One region of the Arthrobacter sp. TMS2-4 genome, then DNA from elsewhere that is predicted to be linked to it. Evidence: riboswitches for the same ligand, from Rfam matches in the RefSeq annotation. Region 1 holds a riboswitch; each other region holds the start of a gene.
The links. Region 1 has a riboswitch for S-adenosylmethionine ahead of ACX80F_RS07705 (ABC transporter substrate-binding protein). Riboswitches for the same ligand answer to the same signal wherever they lie in the genome.

Region 1 (9,786 bases):
TGGCGCCGACGCCGATGTACAGCGACGTCGCAGCGCCGTGGACGATCCGCGTGTAGTTGTCGGCCCCCGAGTCGTCCGTACCGAACCAGGCCGAGGGGCCCGGTGCCGCGAAACTCCTGGCCGGGTCCACCGCGTACGGGTCGGCCGGGGCGAGCAGTCCCGGGGCCACGACCGCCGCCGCCAGCCAGAGAAGGAACACGGAGGCCAGCAGGATGGCCGGACGCACCCGCCGGCGGCGGTGCAGCCGCTGCGGGAGCCCGGCAGGGGCTGCCGGTTGGTCCGGGAGCCCTGCCGTCGGGGCGACGGCGGGGGGAAGGACGGGCGAGGTGGTGCTCATGCGGTCACCACTTTCGGGTCGACGAGCGTGTACAGGAGGTCGAGGACGAGGTTCACGACCACATAGACGGCCGCCGAGAGGAGCACGACCCCGATGATGACGGGCAGGTCCTTGTTGTAGACCGACGCCAGCGTGAGGGAACCGATGCCCTGCCGGCTGAAGAGGGTCTCGACGACCACCGAACCACCGAGCAGGGCGGCGACGACGAACCCGGACATGGTCATCACGGGAATGGCCGCGTGCCGCAGGGCATGGCGGATCCTCACCGGCAGGTCGCGCATGCCGCGGGAACGAGCCGTCAGGATGAACGGCTGCTCGAGGACGTCCTCGAGCTCGTTCCGCAGGACCTGGGAGAGCGTCCCGAAGATCGCGAGGGCGAGGGTGAGGGCGGGAAGGACCAGGGCGGCGGGCCCCTGGTTCCCGCCGATGGGGAACCAGTGCAGCGTGAACGAGAAGGTGATGAGCAGCGCGAAGCCGATGATGAAGGTCGGCGTCGCGGCGAGGACCACTTCGATGCCGGAGACGATCGACCGGATCCAGGCGGCACGCTGCGCCGACAGGATCGCGACCGCGAACGTCAGTGGCAGGGCGACGGCGACGGCGGCGGTCGCGAGCGCCGCCGTCGCGCCGATCTGCTGCCCCATGGCTTCCGTGACGGGCAGGCGCAGCCGGTAGGACTGTCCGAGGTCGCCCTGGAGGAGGTTCCCGAGGTAGCTGCCGTACTGGACGACGAAGGGCTGGTCCAGGAGGTAGTCGGCACGGACCTGCGCGAGCGTCTCGGCGGTGGGCCGCGCGTCGGGTCCGCCGAGGATCAGCAGGGCCGTGTCGCCCGGGATCAGGTGGACCGCGACGAACGTCAGGGTCGCGGCCCCCCAGAGGACACCGACCCCCACGGCGAGCCGCATGAGGATACGCCGGAGCACGGCCATCTACTCGGCCTTCCAGGCATAGGTGAGGACGGGCACCGGGTGGGAGGTGTCCACGGCGACGTCGTGCAGGGTGTTCGTGTAGGCGAACTGGCTAGGGTTCTCGTAGAGCGGCACGCCGGGCACGAGCTCGATCAGGCGGTGCTGTGCCTTCGAGTACGCCTCCTCGGCGGCGGGCCCGTCATCCGCCTCGCGGGCCGCGGAGAGCAGCGCGTCGAGCTCCGGGTCGTCCACGTACGACGAGTTCTGGCCGATCCGCTCGCCCGTGATCTCGGAGGAGTGGTAGCGGATGAACAGGACATCGGTGGTGTTGGTGTGCCACACCCCGGCCAGGGCGTCGTAGTCGCCGGCATAGCGCAGCTCCGTGAGCTGGGCCTGGGGGAGCTGGATGATCCGGAGGTCGAAGCCGACCTTGCGGGCCTCACCCTGCAATTGCACGAGTAGCGGGCTCGGCGTCGAGCTCTCCACGGTGGGCACCTCGACCGTGAGGCGCTTCCCGTCCTTCGTGCGGAAGCCCTCGTCGTCGCGGCCGGTCCAGCCGGCGTCGTCGAGGAGCCGGTCGGCCCGCTCGGGGTCGTACGTCAGGAGGCCTTCGACCGACGGGTCGTAGTACTTGCTCTCCTTCGACAGGAATCCGTCGATCGGCGTGTAGGTGCCGAACCCGAGGCTTTCCACCACGGCCTGCGTGTTCACCGCGGCGGCGAACGCCTGCCGGACCGCGAGGTCGTCGAACGGCGCGCGATCGAGGTTGAAGCCGAGCACGTAAGGGCTGCCGGTCCGGGGCAGGTTCTGGTACGTGAAGTCCGGGTCCGCCTGCACTGCCGCGGCATTCTGGGGTGCGAGGTTCTCCGTCAGGTCGTACTGCCCGGAGAGGAGCGACTGGTGGCGGATGACGGGCTCGCCGACGAGGGTGACCTCGACGCCGTCGAGGTGCGCCTCGCCGTCCCCTTCCAGCCATTCCGGCGCCCAGTCGTAGCCCTCCCGCCTGGTGTAGCTGATGCTCTGCCCCGGCTTGTAGTCGTCGACGACGAAGGGGCCGGTACCGATCGGCTCCTGGCACAGTGTCTCCGGCGACTCCGAGATCGCCCTGCCGGAGGTCATACCGAGCCACGATTGCGCGAGCGTGTAGAGGAACGGTGTGTAGGGGTAGGCGAGGTGCGCCTCGAAGGTGTACTCGTCGATCACAGTGCCGTCCACGTACGGGGCGATGTAGGCGGCGGCGAGGGGTGACTTCGTGGAGGGGTCCCTCATGTGCTCGAAGTTCTGCCCGAGGACCTCCGCGTTCCAGGGTGAGCCATCACTGAACGTGACGCCCTGCCGGAGGTGGAACGTGTACGTCTTGCCGTCCTCCGAAACGTCCCAGGACTCGGCGAGATACGGCGCGATCTCGCCGTTCTCGTCGAGGGTCACCACGTTGTCGTAGATCAGGCGCCCCAGGAACTGCTGCTGGGTCGCAGAGATGCCGTGCCCGTCGAGGCAGCCGGGTTCGGCGGAGATCGACACGTCGAGGATGCCACCGGCCACCGGTTCGCCGTCGGTCTCCGCCGGGGCGCCCACAGCGCCGCCGCAGCCGCTGAGCAGTGTCGCGAGGGCGACGACGGACAATGCTGTGAATCGGCGACCGCGTCGCCGATTCCGGGCAGGGGGGATTACGGATGCGTTCATGGGTATTCCTCAGGAGGATCTGGCCCGATGCAGGGCGAAGTTCATGGAAGCGGGGAATGCGCAGCACGTCGCGTCGGAGCGCGTGCTGTCAGAAAAGGGTGCGGTGTGCGCTACAGCTCACGATGTGGCCTCTCGAAGTGCTCTTGCCCTCGCCGGACCAGCACTGGGTGCCATGGCGAAGGCCGCTTCGTCATCCGAACCACCCACGAACATGGGGTTGGTGCGCGGCCTAGTCGGAGCTTGGCGGCCGTGTCTCTTGAAGCTGGAATCACTATAGGCATGCCGTCGGGTGCTTCGGTCAACAAGAAGTAATGTGACTGCGACGCGGCCGCACCTACGTACGCGCAGACTGACCGACGTCCGTGGAGCCGCGGACACCGGAGCGTGGGGCGCTCGCCGCGCGCAGGGCGTAGAGGATCGTCAGCAGATCGATGCCCTCCTGGCCGAACGCGCCGGCCAGTGGGGGGACGAGTCCCAGGGCGGCGCCCACCATCAGCACGAGACTCAGCCCGATGCCGATCCCGATGCTCTGCAGTGCGATGCGCAGGGTCCGCCTGCCGATGAGCACGGCCTCGGTGACCTTCGCGAGGTCGTCGACCGTGATCACCACCTCTGCCGATTCGCTGGCCGCCGTCGATCCCCTCGCCCCCATGGCGATGCCGACGTCCGCGGCCGCGAGTACCGGGGCGTCGTTGACGCCGTCGCCCACCATGACGACGGGGCGCTCGGGCAGGTTCCGGACGATCTCCACCTTGTCCGCCGGAAGGCAGTCGTGGTGGACCGTGGTCAGTCCCGCTTCCCGTGCGATGTGGCGTGCCGTGGCTTCGACGTCTCCGGTGAGCATGAGGACTTCGCGCACGCCGAGGGCGACGAGCGAACCGACCGTGGCCGGCGCCGCGCTGCGCAGGGCGTCCCGCAGCAGGATGAACCCTGCGAAGCGCTCACCGACCCCCACGAAGACGGCGGTTTCCCCCGCCGACAGGGGAGGGTCCGGGACGGGCCCGACGAGGCCTTCGACGAACCGGCGCTTGCCGACGGCGACGGTGGTCCCGGCGATCTCCGCGCGCACTCCGTCGGTGGCGAGCTCCTGCGCCCTGCTCGCCGGACGGAGTGCCAGGCCGCGATGCACGGCCTCCGCGGTGATGGCTGCAGCGAGGACATGGGTGGAGTACTGCTCCGCGGAGGCGGCCAGGGCGAGTACCTCGTCCTGCGTGAGGGGCCCTGGCGTCGGGGCGAGGACGACCGCGCCCACCACCGGCGTGCCGGAGGTGAGGGTGCCGGTCTTGTCGAAGGCGACAGTCCGGGCCCGTGCGAGCTGTTCCAGCGCCTGGGTGCTCCGGATGATGATGCCGGCGCGGGCGGCCCTGCTGATCCCCCCGAGGAAAGCCACCGGTGCGGCGATCAGCAGGGGGCATGGTGTGGCAGCGACCAGAACCGCGGCGGCCCGCGTCGGATCCGAGCTCAGGAACCAGGACAGGGCGGCGAGGGCGAGCGCGAAGGCGGTGAAGGGCACCGCGAACCGGTCCGCAAGCCGGACCGTCGGTGACCGACTGGCCGATGCCTCGGCGACGAGCGCGACGATCTGGCTGTACTGCGATTGCGCCGGAGTCGCCGTCGCCCGCAGGGTCAGGGCGTTCGCGCCGTTCAGGGATCCACTGAGGATGTGCGCGCCGCACACGTAGTCGACGGGCATGCTCTCACCCGTGAGCATGGACTCGTCGAGGGTCGCGGAGTCCGTTGTCAGCGTCCCATCAGCCGGCACGACCTCCGAGGGCCTCACCAGCACGAGGTCGCCTACGAGGAGGTCATCGATCGGGACATCCTCGATCGCGCCGCCCTCGGCCGTGCGGTCGCCCGCCTGCTCCCGGTCGTCCGCCGTGATCCGGTGAGCGGACCGGGGTGCCCGCTCGAGCAGTGCGCGGAGCTGGGTCTGCGCGCGTGCGGACGCGAACTCGTCCAGCGCCTGCCCGCTGGCGATCATCAGTACGACGACGATGCTCGCGTAGTACTCCCCGGTGGCGGCCGTCGCGACGATGGCCATCAGCGCCAGGAGGTCCACGCCCCAGTGTCCCTTCCGGATGTCCCGGAGCATGCCGTAGGCCTGCACGGTCGCCACGGCCACGGAGTAGGACGTCGCGACGACCTGCGCGGCGGTGCTGATTCCCAGAGCATCGAGGAGGACCGTCACCACGATGACGACGCACGTGAGGACGACCAGCCAGGGGAGTCTCGGGAGCGATGTCCTCGGCTGCGGCCGCGGACTTCCCGACGACGCGTCCCGTTGCTGTCCGGCGTGCGGTGGCCGAGGGAGGTTCTGTGCCTGGCCGGGGCCCGACGTGCTACCGGACGGGGCAGGGACGTCGGCGGACGTATCCGGCATGGCCTACGGTGCTCAGGCAGGGCGCGAGGAGATGGTCAGGTTGTTGTAGACGGCGCGGACGGTCGGGTCGCACCAGCAGGCGAAGCCTGCCCGTGACTTGTCCTCGCGGCACATGGCCACGCCCGACAGCATCACGATGCCTTCGGTCACGGTGATGTCCAGGTCTACGCAGTCGGCAGCGAGGCGGACTGCCTGGCGCAGCAGATTCTCGAGCGAGACGGTATCGTCCGCCGCGCGCCCTCCTTCACCCTCGACGAGACGGGGGTCGACTGACATGGTCATCGTTCCACTGTGCGCCGGACACCCGGTCGACTGCAGGGCCCAAGGTCCTCTTCGGTGCCGTCCCAGCGCGCAATCCGCGGCCTTATGACGTCGCATGGGACTTTCGGCCCTAGTAGTAGCTGGGCCTCTCGCGTGTGATGTTCGTGCAATGCGAGACACCGATCCGAGAGGTTCGCACAGTGACCAACATCAGTTCAATCTGGACCAGGATCGATCCGGGCGTGCAGCAATGGGTTCTCGAGAATCCGGGGTGCGTGGTCCTTCCGCGCACGATGGTCAACCGCGTGGAGGCAACCGTCGGCGAGAGCCTGCACGCCGACGCCCACGGTGAGTACTGGTTCTCGGGGGAGGAACTCGTCTTCCTCAAGGCGCGTCGTCGGGCGCAGGACGTGGGTGCCTTCCATGCCGAGGGGAACGGCCGCCAGCGGCGGGGCGACCACGCAGAAATGCTGGACCGGTGAGGAGGCGTCCGGCCGCATCCGCAGGATCGACTCAGGGTTCGGCGAGGACCGCCCACCGCCGCGGAGCCATGGCAGGGGCACCCGGACTCGGTGCCGAGACCGAGGAGACGATGCGGCGCCGCGCCATGGCGATGCATCCCTCGGCTTCCAACCGGAAGCTGAAAATCCTCGTCAGCGCCGACGCCGAGGCGCACGTAGTGCAGATTCTCGTCCACGGCTGTGTGTCCGCGGTGAATCTGCATGCGCTCGACCTCGTGGTGCGACGGGCAGCCACCCTGTCCCCGGGAACGAACGTCGTCCTCGACCTGAGCGAAGCACAGGCCTGGGATACGGTGCGGGCAGACCTGCACCCTGATTCGATCACGGCGCGTCTCCTGGCTCAGGGCGCTGCGCCGGCGCCCTTCCCCCTAGGGGTCATACCTCCCGCGTCCTAGGGCGCGGGGCGACGGACGGGCGCACCCTGGGCTCAACGGCGAGCGCGGGGTGCGCCGAGGCCGAACCAGTCATACAGATCTCACGTGCACCAGAACCAGCCCGGCGGGCGCCAGTTCGCGGGCACCTCGTGACCACGGCTCCGTCCGCAACGGGCGCAGCAGTACTCCGCCCGCGCATATCGGGTACAGCCGTTGGGAAGGACCGTCTGTTCGGAGAAGGTGGAGTAGACGAGCGCGTCATCCGAACCGCAGGCCATGCAGACCGGGATGTGTCCCCGTGATCGGCCGTCCCCGACGGCGCGTTCACGGAGGGACCGCGCATCCACGACGAGTCCGCCGTCGTCCCCTGCCGGGACAGGGCGAAGGGCGGACGGCTCCTGACCACCAATTCGGATCGTCATGGCCTGCAACGCTAACGGGTGGTCGACAGGCGACGACCACGTATCCGGGTGGGAGTCATCTCATGGAAGAGGTCGCGCAATCCCGGTGCCCACGGCTCCTCGGAGACCTTCCCCCACAGGGTCGTCAGGAGAGCCTGGTCCTCGACTCGGGTGGCCGGCCCGTTGGCCAGGACGGTCCACCCACTCTGGGTACTCCGGTCGGTGAGGTCCACCTGGAAACCTGCATGCTCGAGGTAGCTGCCTGCGATGACACCGTCTGCCCGGGTCCGGAAATACAGGTGCTCGTCCAGCACGAAGAAGTTGACCGGGAAGATGTTCAGGAATCCTTCGTGGAAGAAACCGAGACGGCCGATCGACTGCGTCGATGCCAGGGCCCAGCACTGCGACGGAGTGAGGGCCTCCGAGGCGTGGAGGGCGCCGGGCATGTCCCAGTAACTGTCCTGACGTGGCGGTGTCGACACGGTGTCATCCTTCGTCCGTAGGGGTGGATCGCAGCGTCCTGCCCGGTGGTCCCGGGACGGAGGGCCTCCGTTGACGCTACAAACTCTTCGACACCCGTATCAGGGCCCAAAGGCCCTGATCAGTGCTCCCGGGATCTGTGATGGTGAGACGGTGCCCCACGCTCATCGCGCTCGACACCACGGGTTTTCCCCGCCCGAAGCCATGGGGGAGCGCCCCCTCCCCGGGAGCACGTCCCCGGTCGACGAAGGTCCCCGGCCTGGCAGCCGGTCCCGTCCGGGGCGTACCACCACCATTTCTGATCAGAATCAGCACGGTTAGGATGCATCATGACCACGGTCCTTCCAGAGGCGACTGCAACGACGCCGTCGGTACAGCGCCCCCAACCGATGCTCGTCGCAGTGCGCGACCCCGCGGCCGATCGGACCGCCGTGGAATGGGCTGCCGCACGGGCGGCGGCCTTCGGTGCACCGCTGACCGTGTTGCACGCCATCGCCGACCCGTCCCTCATGCCGCCCGGTCGCGTGTACGGCGACGAAGTCATTGCCGGGCGCGTCATGGTCGGTCGCGAGGCGTCGCGGGTCGCCCATCGTCACCCGGGTCTGCGGGTCAGCACGTACCTCCACTGTGGAGACGTCGTCGAGGCGCTGTTGGGCCTTTCGGTCGCGGCGCCCATGATCGTCGTGGGTGCGGACCGGAGGGACCCGTTGACCGGGGAGTACAAGGGATCGGTGGCGTTGCAGGTGGCGTTGAACTCCGCGACGCCAGTATTGGTCGTGCCGCAGGCATACGCCTATGGGACGGTTTCCAGCCAGGCCGGAGGGGGAGTCGTCGTAGGGGTGGACGGCTCTGACATGTCCCGCGCCGCCCTCCTGCGAGCGGCCGAGGAGGCCCACGCGGCAGGCGTTGCGCTCACGGTGGTGACCGCGCTGGGTTCCTCGCCCCAGCGCATGGCAGTCGGTGCGTCGCCGATGCTCCTCGACGTGCGGACACGCTTCCCGGACCTTCTCGTGACATGGATCGTCGATGACCTGCACACACCGGTCGAGGCCCTCGCGCTCCACGGGGCCGGCTCGGACCTGCTGGTGATCGGCCGGCACGGGAGCGGCACGCGCTCAGCGATGTCCCTCGGCTCGGTCACACACACCCTGCTCCTGGAGCCACCCTGCCCCACGCTCGTCCTCACTCGTCGTGAGCTCGAGCCGTCGGAGAATGTGCCGACACGTGCAGAGGAGCGAATGAACGTCCTGTGACCGTCTCGGGCACGAGTCGCATGAAGCGGTCCTTGCGGCCCATCTCCCACGGATGCAGCGGGAGAGTGACCGTGTCCATGAGTTCACTCGTACGGTTGATGGTCGCTGCCTGTCCGTGGACGATCACGCTCCACACCCGGGCGCCGTCGTCGAGGAAACCGTCCGCCTCGAGAGCGACCGGCGCTTTCTCGGAGAACCGGGACTTCGTCCCCTCCGATGTACGGAAGACGATCGTTCCGTGTTCCACGACGAAATTGACCGGAAAGATGGCGGGGATTCCCTGGACGCAGAGGGCGAGGCGCCCGAACGGAGCATTTCGGAGTAATCTCCAGCATTCGTGCGCCGGAAGGATTTCCGTCGGTGTATTCTCGGCTTCCATAGATCGACACTAGGAAGCGACCAGCGGACCGGATAGGGCACTCGGACCCTTTTCCGGACCGGCGTTCCGGTCTCGTCGTGGAGGACGGATCGTGATTCCCCGGGGGGCGGGACATCACGCCGACAGTACGGAGTGCGGCACGTGGTCACCTATTCTGAAGAACTGCCCAGCGGAGCGCCGCCACAGACGGCAGCGCCGGCCGGGATGGAAGACCTACTCGCGGCTTTCGCCGCCATCGCGGACGACCTAGGGCTCGACACCGTGCTGGAACGCGTCATTTCCGCTGCGTGCCGGCTGGTCGGCGCCCGCTATGGAGCCCTCGGGGTCATCGGGCCGGACCGCACGCTCGGTCACTTCACCACCGTGGGACTGCAGGATGACGAGATTCGGCGTATCGGCCAGTTCCCCACGGGTCACGGGATCCTCGGCCTGCTGATCTCGGTGCCGCACTCGCTCCGCCTTGCCGATCTGCGCGAGCACCCCCTCGCCTACGGCTATCCGGCGGACCACCCGCCCATGAAGTCCTTCCTCGGCGTGCCGATCCGGATCCACGACCGCGTCTTCGGCAACCTGTACCTGACCGACAAGAACGGGGGCGCTGAATTCTCCGTCGACGACGAACGTCTCGTCGTGGCGCTGGCCTCGGCGGCCGGAGTCGCGATCGAGAACTCCCGTCTCTTCGATGAGGCGAACCGGCGGACCCGGTGGCTCGAGGGCGGGCTGAACGCGGTGAGGGAACTGCTCGGTCAGCACGACGAATCCCACCACGATCTGGACATCCTGACCACGCACGCACTGAATGCATCGCA
Region 2 (9,786 bases), on a different contig from region 1:
CAGCATTGCCAACGGCGTCCTGCTGTGTTCACGCCATCACCACGTCATTCATCAGGGCGGCTGGACGGTCGAGTCCCGCAATGGCATTCCGTGGTTTACCGCTCCCCGGGCCCTTGGCCCTCCGAGGACTGCGCGGCGGAACAGGTACTGGCAGGCAGGACAAGCAGTCGACGAAGTAGTGGTCGGCCATGCTTCCGGGCCGAGGCCAGAGGTTTCCGAGCACAACACAGATGTCCTGGAGCACAGTCCCGGATGACCGGAGCATCGGGCCTGTCAGCTACGACCGGAGCACCGTGGGCGACCTTTCGTGGAACTGGACAGGCCTCCCGCATGAACGGAGTCGGTCGCCCACGCACACAGAAGGCGGCGCCCATACCAAGGGCACCGCCTTCATACGATTGGTATCGGAGACTACAGCGCAGCCTCGATGGCCTCCGCAACAGGCGTCTCACCGCTGTTGAACTGAATGGTCTTGTCGACCGTGCCGAGGTTGCCGAGCACGACTGCGGCTACGAGCGCGACATCCTCACGGGCCACGGAGTCCTGCTGCGGCTCGGCTGACACCTCGATCTTCCCAGTCCCCGGATCCGTCGTCAGGGCTCCCGGCTGCAGGATGGTCCAGGCGAGTTCCGAGTTGCGCAGGTGCTCGTCAGCCGCAGCCTTCGACTCGGCGTAGTGGAAGAAGCTGTTGTCTTCCGGCACCCCGTGGTCCTTGCGCGCACCGAGGTAGGACACCATGACGTAGCGCCCCACAGCCGCCTCCTGGGCCGCGTCCATGGAACGGATCGCAGCATCCCGATCCACGGCATACGTCGCCTCCGGGCTCGCACCACCCGCACCGGCAGACCACACGACAGCGTCGTGGCCACGGAAGACATCCGCCATCTGCTGCACCGACAGCTCGGAGACATCCGCTACCACAGGCGTTGCGCCCGCCTGCTCGACGTCACCGCTGTGGTCCTGGTTACGGAAGATCGAACTGACCTGATGACCCTGACTCGTGAGGATCTTCGTGAGGTGCAGGGCTACTTTTCCGTGCCCACCGATAATGGCTACTCGTGACATGGGAACTCCTTCTGTCGAATGACTGGATACCTTGTCTTCGACGCTAGTCCCCGAACCCTCGGCCTGACCACCTTCGTCGGGGTGTTCTGCCGCGAGCGGAGGCCTATTCCCGGGTACCGCCATCGATACTCAAGAAACTCCCGGAGCAGCCGAGGAGAGCGGCACCCCACGAACTGACGGACGGACGGGGTGGACCAACGGACCGACGAGCCGACGGACGGACGAGGTGGGCCAACGGACCGATGAGCCGACACACGTCAGGGGCGGATCGCCTGGAGTCGATACCGCGCACCACGGTGCTCCTCCGGCAGCCGGTCGCCCTTACCGAACAGCTTCTCCCGCAGTGTTCCCTCGACGTACTCCGTCGGGTACACACCACGCTTCTGCAGCTCCGGCACCACGAATTCGATGATGTCCTCGAAGGTCCCGGGCGTGATCGCGTAGGCCAGATTGAAGCCGTCGACGTCGGTCTCCTCGACCCATGCCTGGAGCTCATCGGCGACCTGCACACCCGAGCCGACGATGCGGGGCCCGAGCCCACCGATCCCCGCGGACTCGGCGATGTCCCGCACGGTCCACGGCGAGCCGTCGTCGTTCACCTTCTGGAAGTTCGCGACAGCGGACTGGATGGCGTTGGACTTCACGTTGCCGAGCCGCTCGTCCGGATCGTAGGCGGAGAGATCCACACCGAGCCACCCCGAGACGAGCACGAGGGCTCCCTCGTAGCTGACGTACTGCTGGAAATCGTCGTGCTTGGCCTGGGCCTTCTCCTCCGTCTCGTCCGTGATGATGGTGAGCAGCGTGTAGATCCGCACCGAGTAGCGGTCACGGCCTTCGGCCTCGACCGCATCCCGGATCTTCGTGACGACGTCCTTCAGCTTCTGCTTCGTGGGTGCGGCAACGAAGACGGCCTCGGCATTGCCGGCTGCAAAGGCGATGCCACGAGAGGATGCTCCCGCCTGGAAGATGACCGGCGTCCGCTGCGGTGACGGCTCACTGAGGTGGATTCCCGGAACCGTGAAGTACTTGCCATCGTGGTCGATCTCGTGGACCTTGGCCGGGTCCGTGAAGACGCCGGTCTCGCGGTCGCGCACCACGGCGTCGTCCTCCCACGATCCTTCGAGCAGCTTGTAGAGGACTTCGAGGTACTCGTCGGCGTGGTCGTACCGCGCATCGTGCTCGAGCTGGTCCTCATGGCCCATGTTGCGCGCGGCAGACGGGAGATAGCCGGTGACCACGTTCCAGCCGACGCGGCCCTTGGTGAGGTGGTCCAGGGTGGAGAGCCGACGCGCGAAGGGGTAGGGGTGCTCGTAGGCGGTGCCCGCGGTGACACCGAACCCGAGGTGCTCGGTGACGAGGGCCATGGCGGAGACGAGCAGGAAGGGATCGTTGACCGGGGTCTGCGTCCCCTGCCGCAACGTGGCCTCGTTGGAACCGCCATACACGTCGTACGTGCCGAGGACGTCGGCGATGAAGATGCCGTCGAACAAGCCCTTCTCGAGGGTCTTCGCGAGATCAGCCCAGTAGCTCAGGTCCTTGTAGCGCCACGACTGGTCCTCGGGGTGGCGCCACAGACCCGGGGACTGGTGTCCCACGCAGTTCATGTCGAAGGCATTGAAGCGGATACGGCGCGGAGCTGTGGGCATGAAAAATCCTCATGTCGGGGCACTGCCGTGGCGGAAGCGCCATACTTGCCCGCACTGGCCGTGCCGGGCCGAATCCTCACCTGGGGCACCCCACTACAGCGAGAGGGTTGCCGTCCAACAAACCAGGGTTTTGCGTTGGAACTCTTGATTCTGGTTCCGAGCGTAGGTGGGCACGCACGCCGTCGTCCACCTACCGCCGTCATGGTGCGTCATGCATCAAGCGTTCCGTGCACCCGTAGGAGGGCCCGACGACGGCGGTCGACACCCTCCGGCGAAGAGACCCCAGAAGTTGCAAAGAAAGTATTGCAAAGACTTCTTTGCAAGCGCACACTGATCGCATGGAAGAGACGATGAGCGAAGCAGGACACCCCGTCGACGACGGCAACCGCGTCCTCGACGGGGCAGCACTCAAGGCCCTTGCCCATCCCCTCAGGATCCAGCTGCTGGAGGTCCTGTCCAGCTACGGTCCGCAGACCGCATGCAGCATCGCCAAGCGGGTCGGAGAGTCGAGTGGGTCGACGAGCTACCACCTGAGGCAGCTGGCCCGTTACGGCCTCGTTCGCGAGGTGGAGGATCGCGGTTCCGCCCGCGAGCGGTGGTGGGAACGCCCCCGCGGGTCGCTGACCCTCAGCACCCCCGAACTCGAACAGGACCCCACCACCCGGGAAGCCACCCGGCAGGTGAACCGCCAGTTCGAACGCGGCCGGGCGGAAGCTCTCGCGACCTTCATGGCCAGTGGCTGCGAGGCCGTCCCGCCGGAATGGGCGGACGCAGCCATGATCGCAACAATGAACGCCCATCTGACGGCAGAGCAACTCGCGACCCTCGCCCGCGATATGAGCGAGATCCTTCGCGAGAAGCTCGACGCCTACCGTGCCGAACCGGGCACCCCGGGCACCCGACCCGTCCAGTTGCACTTCAACGCATTCCCCCTCATCGACTCCCAGGAGACATCATGACCAGCGCAACCCTTCCCGTCGGATACCCGGTGCTCACGGCACCATCCCATGCAGGGCTCGCGTCGCGGACCCTTTTCCGCCTGGGCGCCGCGTTCATCGCAGCAGGATCGTCACTCGCCTCCGTCGAGGGCACCAACGCAGAACTCCTTCACCGCCACCTCGAGCGCCGGACGGACCTGCAAGCCCTCGCCCACAGCGGTATCAACCTTCTCTAGCCGCGCGGCGGCGACCATCGCCCTCCGACCACGACGAGCACCTCGCCCAGTCGCACCCCGGGAACTACCGCAGGTAGGACGCCCCATTGACGTCGACCACGGTGCCACTCACCCAGAGCGGAGCATCGGTTGCGAACCAGGCAACCGTCTGCGCTACCTCCTCCGGCGTCGCGACACGGTTGAACGGACTCTGCGCACGCACAGCGTCACCACCCGGCCCGTCCAGCACGGTTCTGCCCATGTCGGTCTCGACGAACCCCGGCGCGACGGCGGCAGCGAGGATGCCGTGCGGAGCGAGTGCCACGGCCAGGGACTGCGTCATGGAGTGCAACGCCGCCTTGCTCGCCCCGTAGGCCGGCGTGGCGGGCTCACCCCGATACGCACCCCGCGATCCGACACTGACGAGCCGACCACCCTCCGGGCCTGCCGGCCGGTCGAGGAGGTGCCGGGCGACGAGCCATGCCAGGTTTGCCGGCCCGACGAGATTCACGTCCAGCGTGCTCCGCCACGCCTCCTGCCAGTCCTCGAAGGACACGGTCTCGATGGGATGCGCCTCGAAGATGCCGGCATTGTTCACCAGGACATCGAGCCCACCCAGTCCGCCCACCGCCTCCTCCACCACGCGCCTGCAGGCCTCGGGGTCACCGACGTCCCCGACCACCACCACATGGCCATCACCGGCAAGCGCTTCGCACACAGCCGCCGCGGCGCGCCCGTCACGGCCTGCATGGACAGCAACGCGGTGTCCCCGTCCTGCGAGATCATGCGCGATGGCCGCGCCGATGCCCCTGCTCGCACCGGTCACCAGAATGTTCGACGTCATGGTTCAGACGGTACAACGTGTGCGGCGTCCCAGCGGGGACGCTTGGTCGCCGACCGGAGAAGCGAACGCCGACCGACCGGAACGGACACGTTGACCCCCGGTCGGCACGGGTGCGAGGGTGGCTGGATGAGCACAGACACCACCGACGTCCAGATCAGCAACAACGAAGCCGAGAATCGCTACGAGGCCATCCTCGGGAGCAGTCGCGTCGGCACCGCCGCCTACGACCGGTCGGGGGATACGATCACGTTCACCCACACGGTCGTCGACCCGGACGCCGAGGGGCAGGGCATCGGCAGCACCCTCATCCGGTACGCGCTCGACGACGCCCGTCGGCAGCACCTCGCTGTCGTCCCCCGGTGCGAGTTCGTGGCGGCCTTCATTCAGGAGCACCCGGACTACCAGGACCTGACAGCCTAGGCCGCTCCCCGGACCCCCTGGCGAAGAGCTGCATCGATGAGCACCTCCGCTGCGCGGCGCGCCTGACCCGCTGCTTCCGGAGACCCGGCGATCGCCGCCGTCGTCTGCGCGCCTTCGGCGAGGATCGACAACTGCGGCGCCAGATACGGTGGCGCCCCTGCCGCCTCCGACAGATCCCCGACGTAGTGCTGGAAGGACTCCTTGTGCTTCCTCGCGTACTCGGCGACCTCCGGGCTGACAGCCCCGAGCTCGGCGAAGCTGTTGATGAAGCCGCAGCCACGGAACGAGTCCTCACCGAACCACTGCGCGAGATAGTCGAAGATCGCCAGGAGCCGGGCCCGCGGACCATCCACGCCACGGACCTTCGCGTCGAGCCCCAGGGTCCAGGATTCGTGGCGGTGTTCGAGGACGGCCATGACGATGCTGCTCTTGGAGGGGAACTCCTGGTAGAGCCGCTTGAGCGAGACCTCCGCGGCGGCGCGCAGCTCGTCCATACCGACGGCGTGGATGCCCTTTGCGTTGTAGAGCCCGTCCGCCGTCGCCACGATGCGGCTGCGTATCTGGGAATCGGACATACAGGCATTCTACTTGAATCGAGAACGAACGTTCTCTATATTGGCCGGTGAGGGAGAACGAACGTTCTCCCCGCTCGAGACAAGGACGACGCACATGGGCTTCATCACGGTCGGCACCGAGAACAGTACGGACATCGAGCTCTACTACGAGGACCACGGCACGGGCCAGCCCGTCGTCCTGATCCACGGCTATCCCCTCGACGGCGGCTCGTGGGAGAAGCAGACCGCCGCTCTCCTCACAGCGGGCTACCGCGTCATCACCTATGACCGGCGCGGTTTCGGCCGGTCCAGCAAGCCCACCACGGGCTACGACTACGACACGTTCGCCGCGGACCTGAACACGGTCCTCGAGACGCTCGATCTCAACGACGCCGTACTCGTCGGCTTCTCGATGGGCACGGGCGAGGTGGGCCGTTACATCGGCACCTACGGCGAGGCCCGCGTGGCGAAGGCCGCATTCCTCGCCTCACTCGAGCCGTTCCTGCTCCAGACCGACGACAACCCCTCCGGCGTCCCGGCCTCGGTGTTCGACGGCATCCGGAGCGCCGCGATCGAGGACCGGTACGCCTGGTTCACGAACTTCTACAACGACTTCTTCAACACGGACAACTTCCTCGGCAACCGCCTCAGCGAGGAAGCACTCCGCAACGCGTGGAACGTCGCGTCGGGAGCCTCCTGGTATGCGTCGTTCGCCGTCGTCGATTCCTGGCTGACCGATTTCCGGAGCGACATCGAGAAGGTCACGGTCCCTGCCCTGATCGTGCACGGGACCGACGACCGCATCCTCCCGATCGACTCCACCGGCCGCGAGTTCACCAAGCGACTCCCCTCCGCCGACTACGTGGAGATCGAGGACGCACCGCACGGCATGCTCTGGACGCACGGCGCCGAGATCAACGAGATCCTGCTCGGCTTCCTGTCGAAGTAGGTCACCGACCGACGACGGGACGCCGCCACGTCCGGCGTCCCGTCGTCGTGTCGCTCCGTCGTGGTGCGAGCCAGGAATCGGACAGGCGGGGCGCGCGATTCCGTCGTCGCGGGCCAGAACCCGCTAGAGCTGGATGCCGCGCGTGAGTGCGCCGTCGATCAGGAGATTGGCGCCGGTCGTGCGGCTCGAGCGCGGACTCGCGAGGAACACGACGGCGTCGGCCACCTCCTGCGGAGTGCCCATCCGTCGCGTGGGGTTGAGGGCCAGCGCTGTCGCGAACAGTTCCGGACTGCCCTGTTCGATACTCGGCCACACCCCGCCCTCGTGGTAGGTGTTGCCGGGCGAGACCGTGTTGGCCCGGATCCCCTGCTCGGCGAGCTGGAAGGCGAGGCCCGCCATGTAGGCGATCAGCGCCGTCTTCACCGTCCCGTACGGACCGGAGGCGAAGTCCACCTCGCGGCCGGAGACACTCGAGATCGCGGTGATCGACGGCGTCGCGCTCCGCGCCACGTGCGGCAGGGCCGCCTTGACCAGGCGCACGGTACCCATGAGGTCGACCCGCAGGCTGGCCTCCCAGTTCTCCTCCGAGTCCTCGATCGCGAGGGCGCTGACATTGCTCACCACCGAGTCGATGCCGCCGAACTCGTCCGCCACGGCCGCGACCCAGGCGGCGAGCGCCGGACCGTCCCCCACATCGACCACGTAGCCGATCACCCGACCGCCCGACGACGACAGCGCCGCCTCGGTCGCTTCGACCTCCTCGGCGTTCCGGGCACAGAACGCGACGTTCGCGCCCTCCGCGGCGAACGATTCGACGATGGCGCGGCCGATGCCTTTCGTGCCGCCGGTGACGATCGCGGTGGTGCCGTCGAGATGCAGGTCCATGGCTGTCCTTCGGTGAGCTGTCGGTGTCGGGATCGGGGTCGTGTCCGGGTATCAGCGGAGCTCGGCGCCCTGCCGTCGCAGATGTGCGTGGAGGCCGCCATACGCATCGACGGAGGGGAAAAGTGCCTTGGGAGCCTTGACCACCACGCTGTAGTTGGCGTCGACGGCATTCGCAATCGGCGCGAGGGCGGTCTGGGTCAGGAGCTGGTAGGCATCCAGCTGATGCAACCCGAACAGGTCCTGGAACCAGCGGATCATCTCCAGCTGGCCGATCCGCCACGAGTCCTCCATGGGGCGGGAGGACCCGACGGCCATCCAGTGGTAATCCGTCTCGAGCCGCGGCCATGCCGGGGCCCCGCCCTTGACGAGCTCGACGATAATCGTCGAGTGCATCGCTCCCTCGACGGCGGTGCCGCAGGCTTCTCCCTCACCCTGGCGGTAGTGGCCGTCACCGATGGAGAACAGTGCCCCCTCCACGTTGACCCCGAGGTAGACCGTGGTGCCCGCCTTGACGTCCGGCGCGTCCATATTGCCGCCGAACCGTTCGGGCACCAGCGACGACCGGACCTCCCCGCCGGGCGGAGCGACGCCGACGGTCCCGAGCATCGGCTCGAGCGGCAGGGCGACCTCGAGGTCCCCGTGCCGCGACTGGAAGCCGACCGTCCGCCGCTCGGTGTCCACGTGGTAGATCCAGGTGGTGTCGGGCAGGGGGTCGTGCAGGGACGCGGTGCGGTCGGTACTGGTGAGTCCCCCGAAGAACGGGATGGTCGCGGAGGCCCCGTAGGAACGTGCCGGAGTGAGGTCGACGACGTGCAGGGCCAGCGTGTCCCCCGGCTCCGCCCCTTCGACGTGAAACGGTCCGGTCTGCGGATTGACGAAGTTCAGATCCACCTTCTCGCCCGACACGTCGTCCACCGAGGTGAGCGCATTGTTGAACGCATCCTCGGACCAGAGGCGGAGTGCGGAGCCGGGCCGGACCGTCAGGACGGGAGCACTACCCCCGAAGGTGTACACGAGCTGATCACGCCGGGGGTGGTACTCGATGATCTCCATGACCGGATGCTACGGGCCGGCTCCGGACTCGACAAGGGTGGGAACACCACGTGCCCGAGCGCTCAGGCCCGCCCCTTGAGGATGAGGTTCCAGTAGACCTTCGGCAGCACGAACCGCTCCACCACGTACGTGAGTCGCCGTTCCCGGGCGAGGTTGTCCCAGCCCGGCACGGTCGGCATCGGAGCGTACTTGTCGTCGAATTCGGAGAAGACCACGGTGCCGCGGCTGACCACGAACGGGCACGCCGAGTAGTGGTTGTACTGTGCGGTGGGCTTCTTCCCCTTGAGCGCGGCCCGGAGGTTCTTCGCGAGGACCGTCGTCTGCATGCGCAGTGCGGCACCGGACTTCGAGTTCAGTGTCGACGCCGCATCGCCCGAGGACCAGATGTTCGGGAAGCGCGGATGCCGGAGGATCACGGGATCCACCTCGACGAATCCTGCCCGGTTACCCGGCGTCGGCAGGTCCGTGGACTTCAGCCATTCGGGGGCGGACTGGGGCGGGACGGCGTGGAGGACGTCGTAGCGCAGGGTCTCCGAGGCACCGCTGACGGTGTTGGTCAGCTCGACGGTCCGGCCCTCCGGGTCGACCGATGCGAGTTCGGTGCTGTACCGGACCTCGATGCCGTATTCCTCGATCTTGCGGTTGAGTTCCTCGTCGATGATGTCCATCCCGAAGATGGTGGGCGTGGACACTGCGAGGACCACACGGATGTCCCCGAGCACACCCTGGCGCTGCCAGTGGTCGCACGCGAGGTACATGGGCTTCTGCGCGGCCCCGTCGCACGACGCCGGACCGGGCGGTTGGGTGAAGACGACAGTGCCTTCGGTGAGGTCCCGAAACAGCTTCCAGGCCTTGGGAGCGAGCTCGTATTCGTAGTTCGACGCTCCGTGCGGCCCCTCCATGGCGTCCTTGAGGCCGGGAATGGCGGTCCAGTCGTTCTGGATCCCAGGGCAGACCACCAGGTGGTCGTAGGTGACGGCACTGCCGGATTCGAGCAGCACGGTGTTGGTACCGGTGCTGACGTCCGTGGCCTTGTCCTGGATCCAGGTGACCCCCTTGGGCATGACCTCCGCCTGGAGTCGCACGGCGTCGAAAGCGTCCGCCGTGCCACCGGCGATGTGCGAGAACAGCGGCTGGTAGAGGTGCCGGCTCCGCGGCTCGATGACGGCGACGTCCTTGATCCGGTATCGGCGCAGCCGGCCGGCCAGGGAGACACC
Region 3 (9,786 bases), on a different contig from region 1:
TCCGTTCCCTCACGGACACCGACGGCACCACGTTCGCCGAGGCCTCCCGGGCCGCCGGCCTCGACCCCTCGCACCTGGGCCGCGACGAGGAGGCGATCGCCCGCATCGGCGACTTCGTGGAACTCCATGTCGAACAGGGGCGCGGACTGATCGACCTGGACTCGGCCGTGGCCATCGGCTCCACCATGCTCGGCCACGGGCGCTGGCGCCTGTCGATCACCGGCCAGGGCAACCACGCCGGAACCACGCTCATGGCCGACCGCGCCGACCCCATGGTGGCCGCCGCCCAGGTGGTCCTCGCCGTCCGGAAGGCCGCCGCCGAGCAGGACGGCGCCCGCGCGACCGTCGGCCGGCTGCAGCCCGTGCCGGGCGGGACCAACGTCATCGCCTCCCGCGTGGACCTCTGGCTGGACGTCCGCCACGAGGAGGACGCCCTCACGGCCGCCCTCATCGAGCGGATCCACGGACAGGCCCAGAAGATCTGCGCGTTCGAGGGCTGCCGCGCCACCCTGACCGAGGAGTCACGCAGCGGCACCGTCCACTTCGACGGCGCCCTCCAGCGCACCCTCGGCAACGCACTCGGCCGGTCCTTCCCCGGCGCACCGACCCTGCCCACCGGCGCGGGGCACGACGCCGGCATCCTCGGCGCCGTCGCTCCCACCGCCATGCTGTTCGTGCGCAACCCCACCGGCGTCAGCCACTCGCCCGAGGAGTTCGTGGAGCGCGACGACGCCGACGCCGGGGCCACCGCTCTCGCGGACGTCCTCGACGACCTCCTGTGACAAACCCCCGCGCCGTGTGGTGCGAGCACGCGTGGCTGGAGGCCGACGGCATGGCGGACGGGGTCCGCGTCGAGGTGGACGACGCCGGGCTGGTCGCCTCCGTGCTGCCGGGGGTCCCGGCCCGGGAGGGCGACGTCGTCCTGCGCGGCGTGGTGTTCCCCGCCGCCGCCAATGCGCACTCGCATGCGTTCCACCGTGCCCTGCGCGGGCGCACCCATGCGGGCGGCGGGACGTTCTGGACATGGCGGGAGACGATGTACCGCGCGGCGGACGCGCTGACGCCCGCGCTGTACGAGGAACTCGCCACCGCGGCGTACGCCGAGATGGTGGTGGCGGGGTGGACGAGCGTCGTCGAATTCCACTACGTGCACCACCGGCAGGACGGCACGCCGTACGGGCAGCATGCCGAGGACAGCCAGGAGGAAGGCCCGCACGCCATGGAGCTGGCCCTCGCGCGGGCGGCCGTCCGCGCGGGGATCCGGCTGACACTGCTGGACACGTGCTACCTCGCCGGCGGGTTCGGGACACCGCTCGGGGCGGCCCGGCGCCGTTTCTCCGACGGGACCGCGGAGCGGTGGCTCGCACGGCTCGCCGCGCTGCGCACTGCGGTCTCCTCGCAGTACCCCGCGCACCAGGTGGCGGTCGGGGCGGCTGTCCACTCCGTCCGCGCGGTGCCGGAACAGGACCTCGCCGTGATCGCGCAGCACCTCCCGCCCGGGCTGCCCCTGCACGTGCACCTCTCCGAGCAGCCCGCCGAGAACGAGGAGTGCCTCCGCGCCACCGGCTGCACCCCGACGGCGCTGCTCGACCGGCACGGGCTCGTGACCGGGCGGCTGTCCGCCGTCCACGCCACCCACGTGACGGAGCGCGACATCGCGCTCCTCGGGGACGCCGGGGCGAGCGTCGTCCTCTGCCCCACCACGGAGGCGGACCTCGCGGACGGACTCGGTCCGGCCGGGGAGCTCCTCGACGCCGGGGTGTCGCTCGCCCTCGGCACCGACCAGCACGCCGTCGTCGATCCCTGGCTCGAGATGCGGGCCCTCGAGCACGGGGAGCGACTGCGCACCGGACGGAGGGGTCATTTCGATCCGGAGCGGCTGCACGGCATCGCGTCCCTCGGCGGGGCGCGCTCGGCGGGTCGCCCGGGGGCGGGCTTCAGCCCGGGCTTGGCGGCCGATTACATGGCCGTAGACCCGCACACGGCGCGCACCGCCGGATCCTCCTGGGAGCAGCTCGCGTACACGGCGACGGCGCAGGACGTCACGGGCGTCGTCGTCGGGGGAGTCCTGACGGCGCGGGACGGCCTCCACACGACACTCGGCGACCCCGGCCCCCTGCTGGCCGCGGCGATCAGCCGCCTCGACGCCGCCGCGAACGCCCGCAACGATCCCGCGAGCCCGGCGACCCGGTCCACGCAGCCCTGGGAGCGGCACTGATGTCCGTCCTCGTCACCAACATCGGTGAGCTTCTGACGCAGGACGCCGACGGCGCCGTGCTGCGGGACGCCGCCGTCATCCTCGAGGGGGAGCGGATCAGCTGGATCGGACCGGCCGGCCGGGCTCCCGCGGCGGACGAGGCGTACGACGCCGGTGGCCGTGCGGCGCTGCCCGGCTGGGTGGACAGCCACACGCACCTCGTGTTCGCCGGGGACCGGACGGCCGAGTTCGAGGCCCGGATGGCGGGGGAGGCCTACGCCGCCGGCGGCATCGCGGTCACCGTGGAGGCCACGCGCGCGGCCGGGGACTACGACCTCACGCGCCTCCTGCTGTCCCGCGTCGCCGAGGCCGCCGCGGGAGGGACCACCTACCTCGAGACGAAGACGGGGTACGGGCTCGACGTCGCGCAGGAGGCACGCGGCGCGCGGATCGCGGCGGGCGTGGTGGACGAGGTCACCTTCCTCGGCGCGCACCTCGTCCCGGCGGGAGTGGACGCCGAGGACTACACGGACCTCGTGTGCGGGCCGATGCTCGACGCCGTCCGCCCGTACGTGCGCTGGGCCGACGTCTTCTGCGAGACCGGCGCCTTCACCCCCGACCAGTCCCGCCGCGTCCTCGAAGCCTGCGCCGCGGCCGGTCTCGGCCTGCGCGTGCACGGCAACCAGCTCGGCCCGGGCGCCGGCGTCGCGCTCGCCGCCGAGTTCGGCGCCGCCAGCGTCGACCATGTGAACCACCTCTTGGACGCGGACGTCGAGGCGCTCGCCGGAACGTGGACGGCATCCGGCGCGGACGACGTGCCGGGGACCGTCGCGACGTGCCTGCCCGCCTGCGACCTCTCGACGCGCCAGCCGTTCCCTCCGGCGCGGCGCCTGCTCGACGCCGGCGCCCGGATCGCCCTGGCGAGCAACTGCAATCCCGGCACCTCCTACACGAGTTCCATGGCCTTCTGCGTCGCCACCGCCGTCCTGCAGATGGGACTGACCGTCCACGAGGCAGTCCGTGCCGCGACCTACGGCGGCGCCCTGGCGTTGCGGCGCCACACGGGGGACGACGCCGACGGCCGCCGCGCCGTCGGGTCCCTCGCCGTCGGGCACCGCGCGGACCTGCAGCTGCTCAACGCGCCGTCGGTCACCCACCTGGCGTACCGGCCCGGGATGCCGCTCGTCCACGCCGTCTGGCGGGCGGGCACGCGCGTCCGGTGAGCCGGGTGGGAGCCGCCCGGCATCCGCTGGCAGGATAGCGTCATGACTGCCGGCTCCTCGTCCTCCACCGCCCCGCCCGCGGACGGCCCCGCGGGTCCGGCCTCGCCGCGTCGGATCACCGCCGAACTGCTCATCGTCTTCGGACTCTCGCTCGGGCAGTCGGGCGTGTACGCCGTCGTGAGCCTGACGGACAAACTGACGCGTGGACCCCTCGCCGGCCAGACCACCACCCTGAACCCGGTGCTGAACGAGCGTGAGTACTTCGACCTCGCCTACCAGCTCCTGGACATCTTCTTCGCCCTGATGCCCGTGGCGCTCGTCCTGTTCCTGCTCAGCGGTCCCGGGATCTCGGCCGTCCGGCGCCTGGGCCTCACCTTCGAGCAGCCGCTGCGCACCATCGGCGCCGGGGTGGGCCTCGCGGCGATCATCGCCGTCGGCACGCTCGGGGTGTATGCGGGGGGCCGCGCCCTCGGGATCACGACCGCGCTCGTGCCGGCCGCGCTCGACGACTACTGGTGGACCATCCCGGTCCTGGTCCTCTCCGCGCTCCGGCATGCGGTGCTCGAGGAGGTCATCGTCGTCGGCTACCTGTTCATCCGCCTGCGGCAGCTCGGCTGGTCCACGCCCGCGATCATCATCACGAGTGCCCTCATCCGGGGCAGCTACCACCTCTACCAGGGGTTCGGCCCGTTCATCGGGAACGTCCTGATGGGGCTGCTGTTCGCCTGGTTCTACACCCGGACGCGGCGGGTGCTGCCGCTCGTGATCGCGCACGCGCTGATCGACATCACGGGATTCGTCGGCTACGCGCTGCTGGGGCCGGCCCTCGGGATCGGGGCGTGAGATGCCCCGGCCGGGCGGCGCCCGGCTGATTTACGCACCCGAATCATGACTCAAAGAACCGGGGGGCCCGGTGCTACCGTGTGCTCACCCAGCACCATCGGGGCTCCGCGACCGGTGCCCCGTCGGACCAGCCAGGAGGAATCATGAGCGTCGTCACCAACGTCTCCGAGTGCACTGTCCACAACTGCTCGTTCAACCACGACGGCTGCACGGCCGTCGCGATCACGGTGTCCGGCGTGGAGGAACACGCCACGTGCGCCACCTTCATCGACACGTCCGTCAGCGGCGGTCTGCCGAAAGTGATCGCGCACGTCGGTGCGTGCCAGCGCTCCGAATGCAGCTTCAACCACGACCTGCTGTGCAGCGCGCCGGCCGTGAAGGTGGGCCCGGGCGCGGACGCCGCCGACTGCCTCACCTACACGCACCCCTGAGGGTGCGGGGACGACCGGTCAGATCTCGACGCGCCCGCTGTCGGTCTCGAACGTCACCGACATGACGCCGGGCGTGCCGTTGGGGGCGATCCACTCGACCTGCACGTCGTCGAGCGTCTGCTCGACATCCGTGCCGAGCCAGTCGGTCACGCGCTCCGACGAGCCGGCAATGGTGAGGCAGTCCAGCTTCACCGAGGCGGGGCGGGCCTTCGAGGGGTGGAGTTCCTCCGTGCCGTCGTCCCAGCGCAGCAGATAGGGGACCTGGGGGTCCGCGATGAGCCCCTTGATGCCGATCTGCTGCCAGGTGAGCTCCTGGCCGTCCGGGAACTTCCGGTTGCCGGGCACGGAACTGCGGCCGAGGCGCTCCTCGAACGGCGCCAGATCGTCGACGGCGACGCACCAGCCCATCCAGCCACCGCCGGCTTCGGAGCGGGCGCGGACGGCCTGGCCGAACGGGGCCTTGTCCGACGCCGGGTGGTTCAGCACCTCGACGACCTCCAGGTACTGGCCGTTGACCAGGGGAAAAATCATGTTGCGCGTACCGAAGCGGGGGTGTACACCACCCTTCACCGGCTCCACGCCGAGCTTGGCCGAGATCCGCTCGGCCGTCGCGGCAAGTCCATCGGGTTCGCAGGCATAAGATACATGGTCCAGGCGCATGCGGCTATCTTGGCACTAAGTGATCTGGGTCTCGACTAAGGCAAGCCTTACTCCGCGACGCGTGTCTCGCAGCCGGATCGGGAGCGCGTCTGCGGGCTGCTTCACGGAGGGTCACACGGTTGCCGGATCCCCCCGGATCGGCTTTCATGAAGGCAGGTCATGAGTGCCAGCACACAGCCCCGGCTTGCTGGCCGGCAACCCTCCAACCGCGGTGGGGTGCCCCGGGTGAGGACCAGGTCCGGCGTCCCATCGGCGCCGTTCAAGCGCGGGCTCCTGCGGGGTCCGGTCTCCCCGAACGGCGGCGCCGGCGGGAGCCGGACAGGCGGAGCCCCTGATCAGAGGGAGCACCATGTCCAACGATTGGTCCTTTGAAACACGCCAGATCCACGCCGGCCAGGTGCCGGACCCGGCCACGGGGGCGCGAGCGCTCCCCATCTACCAGACGTCGTCGTTCGTCTTCCCCAGCGCGGAGAGCGCCGCGAACCGGTTCTCCCTGGCGGAACTCGCGCCCATCTACACGCGGATCGGCAACCCGACCCAGGAGGTCGTCGAGACCCGCATCGCGAGCCTCGAAGGCGGCGTCGGCGCCCTGCTGCTGGCCTCCGGCCAGGCCGCGAGCACCTTCGCGGTACTGAACGTCGCTGAGGCGGGCGACCACATCGTGGCCAGCCCCAGCCTCTACGGCGGCACCTACAACCTCTTCCGGCACACGCTGAAGAAGTACGGGATCGAGACCACGTTCGTCGAGGACCCCGACGATCTCGACCAGTGGCGCGCGGCACTCCGACCGAACACCAAGCTCTTCTTCGGCGAGGTGGTCTCCAATCCGCGGCAGGACGTCCTCGACATCGAGGGCGTCAGCGCCGTCGCCCACGAGCACGGCATCCCCCTGATCGTCGACAACACACTGGCCACGCCCTACCTGATCCGGCCCATCGAATGGGGTGCGGACATCGTGGTCCACTCGGCCACCAAGTACCTCGGCGGGCACGGCAACGCCATCGCCGGGGTCATCGTGGACTCCGGCGCCTTCGACTTCGCGCAGCACCCCGACCGGTTCCCGGGCTTCAACACGCCGGACGAGAGCTACCAGGGCCTCGTGTACGCCCGCGACCTCGGGGTGGGCAGCGCGCTCGGCGCCAACCTCGCGTACATCCTCAAGGCCCGCGTGCAGCTGCTCCGCGACCTCGGCTCGGCCGTCTCCCCGTTCAACGCCTTCCTCATCGCCCAGGGACTGGAGACCCTGAGCCTGCGCATGGAACGCCACGTGCAGAACGCGCAGGCCGTCGCCGAATGGCTGGAAGGGCACGACGACGTCGAACGCGTCACCTATGCCGGGCTCTCCTCGAGTCCCTGGTACGACCGCGGGCGGAAGTACGGGCCGAACGGCACGGGAGCGATCGTGAGCTTCGACATCGTCGGGGGACTCGATGCCGGAAAGCGCTTCGTCGACGGGCTCGAGCTGCACTCGCACGTCGCGAACGTGGGCGACGTCCGTTCGCTCGTCATCCACCCCGCGTCGACGACGCACAGCCAGCTCGGGGCGGAGGCGCAGCTCACCGCCGGCGTGCGGCCCGGCCTGGTCCGGCTGTCCGTCGGCCTCGAGCACATCGCCGACATCCTGGCCGACCTGGATGCAGGCTTCCGCGCCGCCAAGGGGGCCTGAGGGTTCGTGACCACGTACCCTCCTGCCCCGCTGCCCGCCCGGACGCACGGAGCGCCCCCGGACGGAGATGGGCTGCTCCGTATCGCGTCCATCGGCCCGCTGGCCCTCGAGACCGGGGGGACGCTGCCCGACGTCCAGCTGGCGTTCGAGACCTGGGGCCGGCCGAACCGGGACGGCTCCAACGCCGTCCTCGTGCAGCATGCCCTGACCGGCAGCTCCCACGTGGCCCGGGGCGCCTCGGAGGAGGAGGGCTGGTGGGACTCCCTCGTGGGTCCCGGCCGTACGGTGGACACCGACCGCTACTTCGTGGTGTCCGTCAACATGCTGGGCGGCTGTTACGGCTCGACGGGACCGGCCAGCCTCGCGCCCGACGGCGCGCCGTGGGGTGCACGGTTCCCCTTCGTCACCATCCGCGACGCCGTCCGCGCGGAGAGCCTGCTCGCCGACCAGCTCGGCATCGGGCGCTGGCACTCCGTGCTCGGGGGGTCGATGGGCGGCGCCCGGGCCCTCGAATGGGCACTGATGTTCCCGGACCGCGTGGAGCGGTGCGCCGTCATCGCCTGCACTGCCGCCAGTTCGGCCGAACAGATAGCGTTCGCCCAGGCACAGCTGCAGGCCATCCGGCTCGACCCCGCCTACCGCGGCGGCGACTACTACGACGGCCCCCCTCCGGAAGCGGGCCTCGGCCTGGCGCGGCGCATCGCGCACATCACCTACCGCGCGGAACAGGAACTGGAAGCACGCTTCGGTCGAGCGGAGCAGGACGCCGAGCGGCCCGTCGGGTCCGCCCTGCCCGCCGACCGCGGGCGCTACCGGGTGGAGAGCTACCTGGACCACCAGGCCGACAAGCTCGTGGACCGCTTCGACGCGAACAGCTACGTGATCCTCACCGAGGCGCTCATGAGCCACGACGCCGCACGCGACCGCGGGAGCCTGGAGGACGTCCTGGGGGCGGCGACGTCCGAGTTCTTCATCGCCGCCGTGGACACCGACCGGCTGTACTTCCCCTGGCAGTCCCACCGGCTCGCGGCCGGCCTGCCCGGCGACGTCCCCGTCCACCTGATCTCCTCCCCGATAGGACACGACGCCTTCCTCACCCAGATCCACCAGCTCGACGACCAGCTCCGATCGTCCTTCTACAGCCGGTAGCCGATTCCCCTGCCGAGCGCCTAGGGTGGAACTAAGCCTGCTTAGGAACTGGTGGCGGGCCCGTCGGGGCGACAAGGCCGGACGGATCGACGTGCAATGACAAGGAGCTGTTCATGGAACTGAGCACCATCGGCTGGAACCAGGAAGCCCGCGACAAGATCCTGCTCGACGCGGACCGCGCGCTGCAGGGTGCCGTGAAGGAAGCCGTGGAGACCATGGACGGGAAGACCCGCGACGAGGTCTACGAGTTCCTGTTCCAGAAGCTGCAGCCGCAGTTCGTGGACTTCAAGCCCGGACCGGACCTCGGCGCCTGCGCCGACGCCGTGGCGAACGGCGAGGTCTCGCTCGACGGCTGAGCGGCGACGCCGGGAGCTACTCCGCCGCTCCCGGCGGCATGCCCGGGCCGAAGATGGGCCCGGGCTCGAGCCGCTTCGCGGTCACGCCGTCACCCGAGGACTGGTGCCGGAGCCGCCGCAGGACCCAGGGTACGAGATGTTCGCGCGCCCACACGAGGTCCTCGGCGCGCGCCGTCCGCCACCGCCGCGCCGGCAGATCCCTGGGCTGCAGCGGCAGCAGGGTGTGCCGGACGGCGAGGGTATCGAGCACCATCATGGCGATGGTGTGGTGCCCGAGGGGCGAGAAGTGCAGCCGGTCCGGGTCCCACATCTGCGGATTCATGAGCTGACGCAGGGCCCACATGTCGCCGATGACCGCTTCGTGCCGGGCGGCGATCGTGCGGAGGTTCTCGTTGTAGATGGCCGTCCGCGCCCGGACGCCCCCGAGGACCGTGTCACGGACGTCGGGGCCCGTGAGCAGGACGACGGTCGCGCCCGATGCGGCAAGGGTGCCGACCACCGGGTCGAGCTTCTCGGCGAGGAGGTCCGGGTCCCCGCCGCGGCGCAGGAGGTCGTTGCCGCCGGCCGAGATGGTGACGAGGTCCGGGTGGAGGGCCAGGCCGGCGTCCACCTGCTGGTCGATGATCTGTTGCAGCAGTCGCCCGCGCACGGCGAGATTGGCGTAGGCGAAATCCGCCTGGCCGCGGGCCAGTTCCTCCGCGGCACGGTCCGCCCAGCCGCGGTTGCCCCCGATGCTCTCCGGATTGGGGTCCCCGATGCCTTCCGTGAACGAGTCACCCAGGGCCACATAGCGGTGCCAGGGATGCGGGTCCGGATTGAGGTCGGAATCCGGCGCGGAATCGTCCGGAGCGGGGGCGGCGTCGGGGGGCGGCGAGGACTCGGCGTCGGAAGGCGTCACCCAGCCAGCGTACGGCCCCGCGGCGGAGAGATGAAAGGATGGGGGCCATGACCGAACCTGCCACCGGCACCGCTGCGCCCCCCACCGAGTCCTGGGCCCCGGAGGTCCTGTGGTCGAAGCCGGAACCCGAGCGCGGGGGCACACCCCTGCTCGTCCTGTTCCACGGCTACATGGCCGACGAGCAGGACCTCATGGGCCTCGCCGACCACCTGCCCGCCGATTTCACGGTGGCGTCCGTGCGCGCACCCCTGTCGGCGGGACCCGGCTACTCCTGGTTCCCGCTCTCCCGCGAGGCCGACTACTCCGTGGGGCGTGTCGTCGACGGCGTCACCGCCGTCTCCGGCTGGCTCGACTCCGTCCGCG

Region 2: another riboswitch for S-adenosylmethionine. It lies ahead of ACX80F_RS11900 (LLM class flavin-dependent oxidoreductase); the one in region 1 lies ahead of ACX80F_RS07705 (ABC transporter substrate-binding protein).
Region 3: another riboswitch for S-adenosylmethionine. It lies ahead of ACX80F_RS04920 (bifunctional o-acetylhomoserine/o-acetylserine sulfhydrylase); the one in region 1 lies ahead of ACX80F_RS07705 (ABC transporter substrate-binding protein).

What each region holds. Positions count from the first base shown of each region.
Region 1 is NZ_JBTNDI010000004.1:153,435-163,220, forward strand. Features, by position in the region: gene ACX80F_RS07695 (ABC transporter permease) at 1-337, opposite strand, end outside; gene ACX80F_RS07700 (ABC transporter permease) at 334-1,266, opposite strand; gene ACX80F_RS07705 (ABC transporter substrate-binding protein) at 1,267-2,928, opposite strand; SAM riboswitch class IV at 3,063-3,190, opposite strand; gene ACX80F_RS07710 (heavy metal translocating P-type ATPase) at 3,263-5,308, opposite strand; gene ACX80F_RS07715 (BON domain-containing protein) at 5,321-5,590, opposite strand; gene ACX80F_RS07720 (hypothetical protein) at 5,770-6,051, shown strand; gene ACX80F_RS07725 (hypothetical protein) at 6,120-6,485, shown strand; gene ACX80F_RS07730 (hypothetical protein) at 6,566-6,886, opposite strand; gene ACX80F_RS07735 (pyridoxamine 5'-phosphate oxidase family protein) at 6,898-7,347, opposite strand; gene ACX80F_RS07740 (universal stress protein) at 7,675-8,598, shown strand; gene ACX80F_RS07745 (pyridoxamine 5'-phosphate oxidase family protein) at 8,528-8,977, opposite strand; gene ACX80F_RS07750 (GAF domain-containing sensor histidine kinase) at 9,182-9,786, shown strand, end outside.
Region 2 is NZ_JBTNDI010000008.1:126,927-136,712, reverse strand. Features, by position in the region: gene ACX80F_RS11910 (HNH endonuclease signature motif containing protein) at 1-256, shown strand, start outside; gene ACX80F_RS11905 (SDR family oxidoreductase) at 412-1,065, opposite strand; gene ACX80F_RS11900 (LLM class flavin-dependent oxidoreductase) at 1,323-2,711, opposite strand; SAM riboswitch class IV at 2,748-2,861, opposite strand; gene ACX80F_RS11895 (helix-turn-helix domain-containing protein) at 3,050-3,670, shown strand; gene ACX80F_RS11890 (hypothetical protein) at 3,667-3,885, shown strand; gene ACX80F_RS11885 (SDR family NAD(P)-dependent oxidoreductase) at 3,950-4,708, opposite strand; gene ACX80F_RS11880 (GNAT family N-acetyltransferase) at 4,835-5,128, shown strand; gene ACX80F_RS11875 (TetR/AcrR family transcriptional regulator) at 5,125-5,703, opposite strand; gene ACX80F_RS11870 (alpha/beta fold hydrolase) at 5,798-6,631, shown strand; gene ACX80F_RS11865 (SDR family NAD(P)-dependent oxidoreductase) at 6,755-7,516, opposite strand; gene ACX80F_RS11860 (acetamidase/formamidase family protein) at 7,568-8,569, opposite strand; gene ACX80F_RS11855 (NAD(P)/FAD-dependent oxidoreductase) at 8,632-9,786, opposite strand, start outside.
Region 3 is NZ_JBTNDI010000002.1:387,327-397,112, forward strand. Features, by position in the region: gene ACX80F_RS04890 (allantoate amidohydrolase) at 1-782, shown strand, start outside; gene ACX80F_RS04895 (formimidoylglutamate deiminase) at 779-2,218, shown strand; gene hutI (imidazolonepropionase) at 2,218-3,420, shown strand; gene ACX80F_RS04905 (CPBP family intramembrane glutamic endopeptidase) at 3,463-4,263, shown strand; gene ACX80F_RS04910 (DUF1540 domain-containing protein) at 4,407-4,694, shown strand; gene ACX80F_RS04915 (VOC family protein) at 4,713-5,354, opposite strand; SAM riboswitch class IV at 5,510-5,626, shown strand; gene ACX80F_RS04920 (bifunctional o-acetylhomoserine/o-acetylserine sulfhydrylase) at 5,704-7,020, shown strand; gene metX (homoserine O-acetyltransferase MetX) at 7,051-8,169, shown strand; gene ACX80F_RS04930 (hypothetical protein) at 8,283-8,525, shown strand; gene ACX80F_RS04935 (SGNH/GDSL hydrolase family protein) at 8,542-9,423, opposite strand; gene ACX80F_RS04940 (alpha/beta hydrolase) at 9,471-9,786, shown strand, end outside.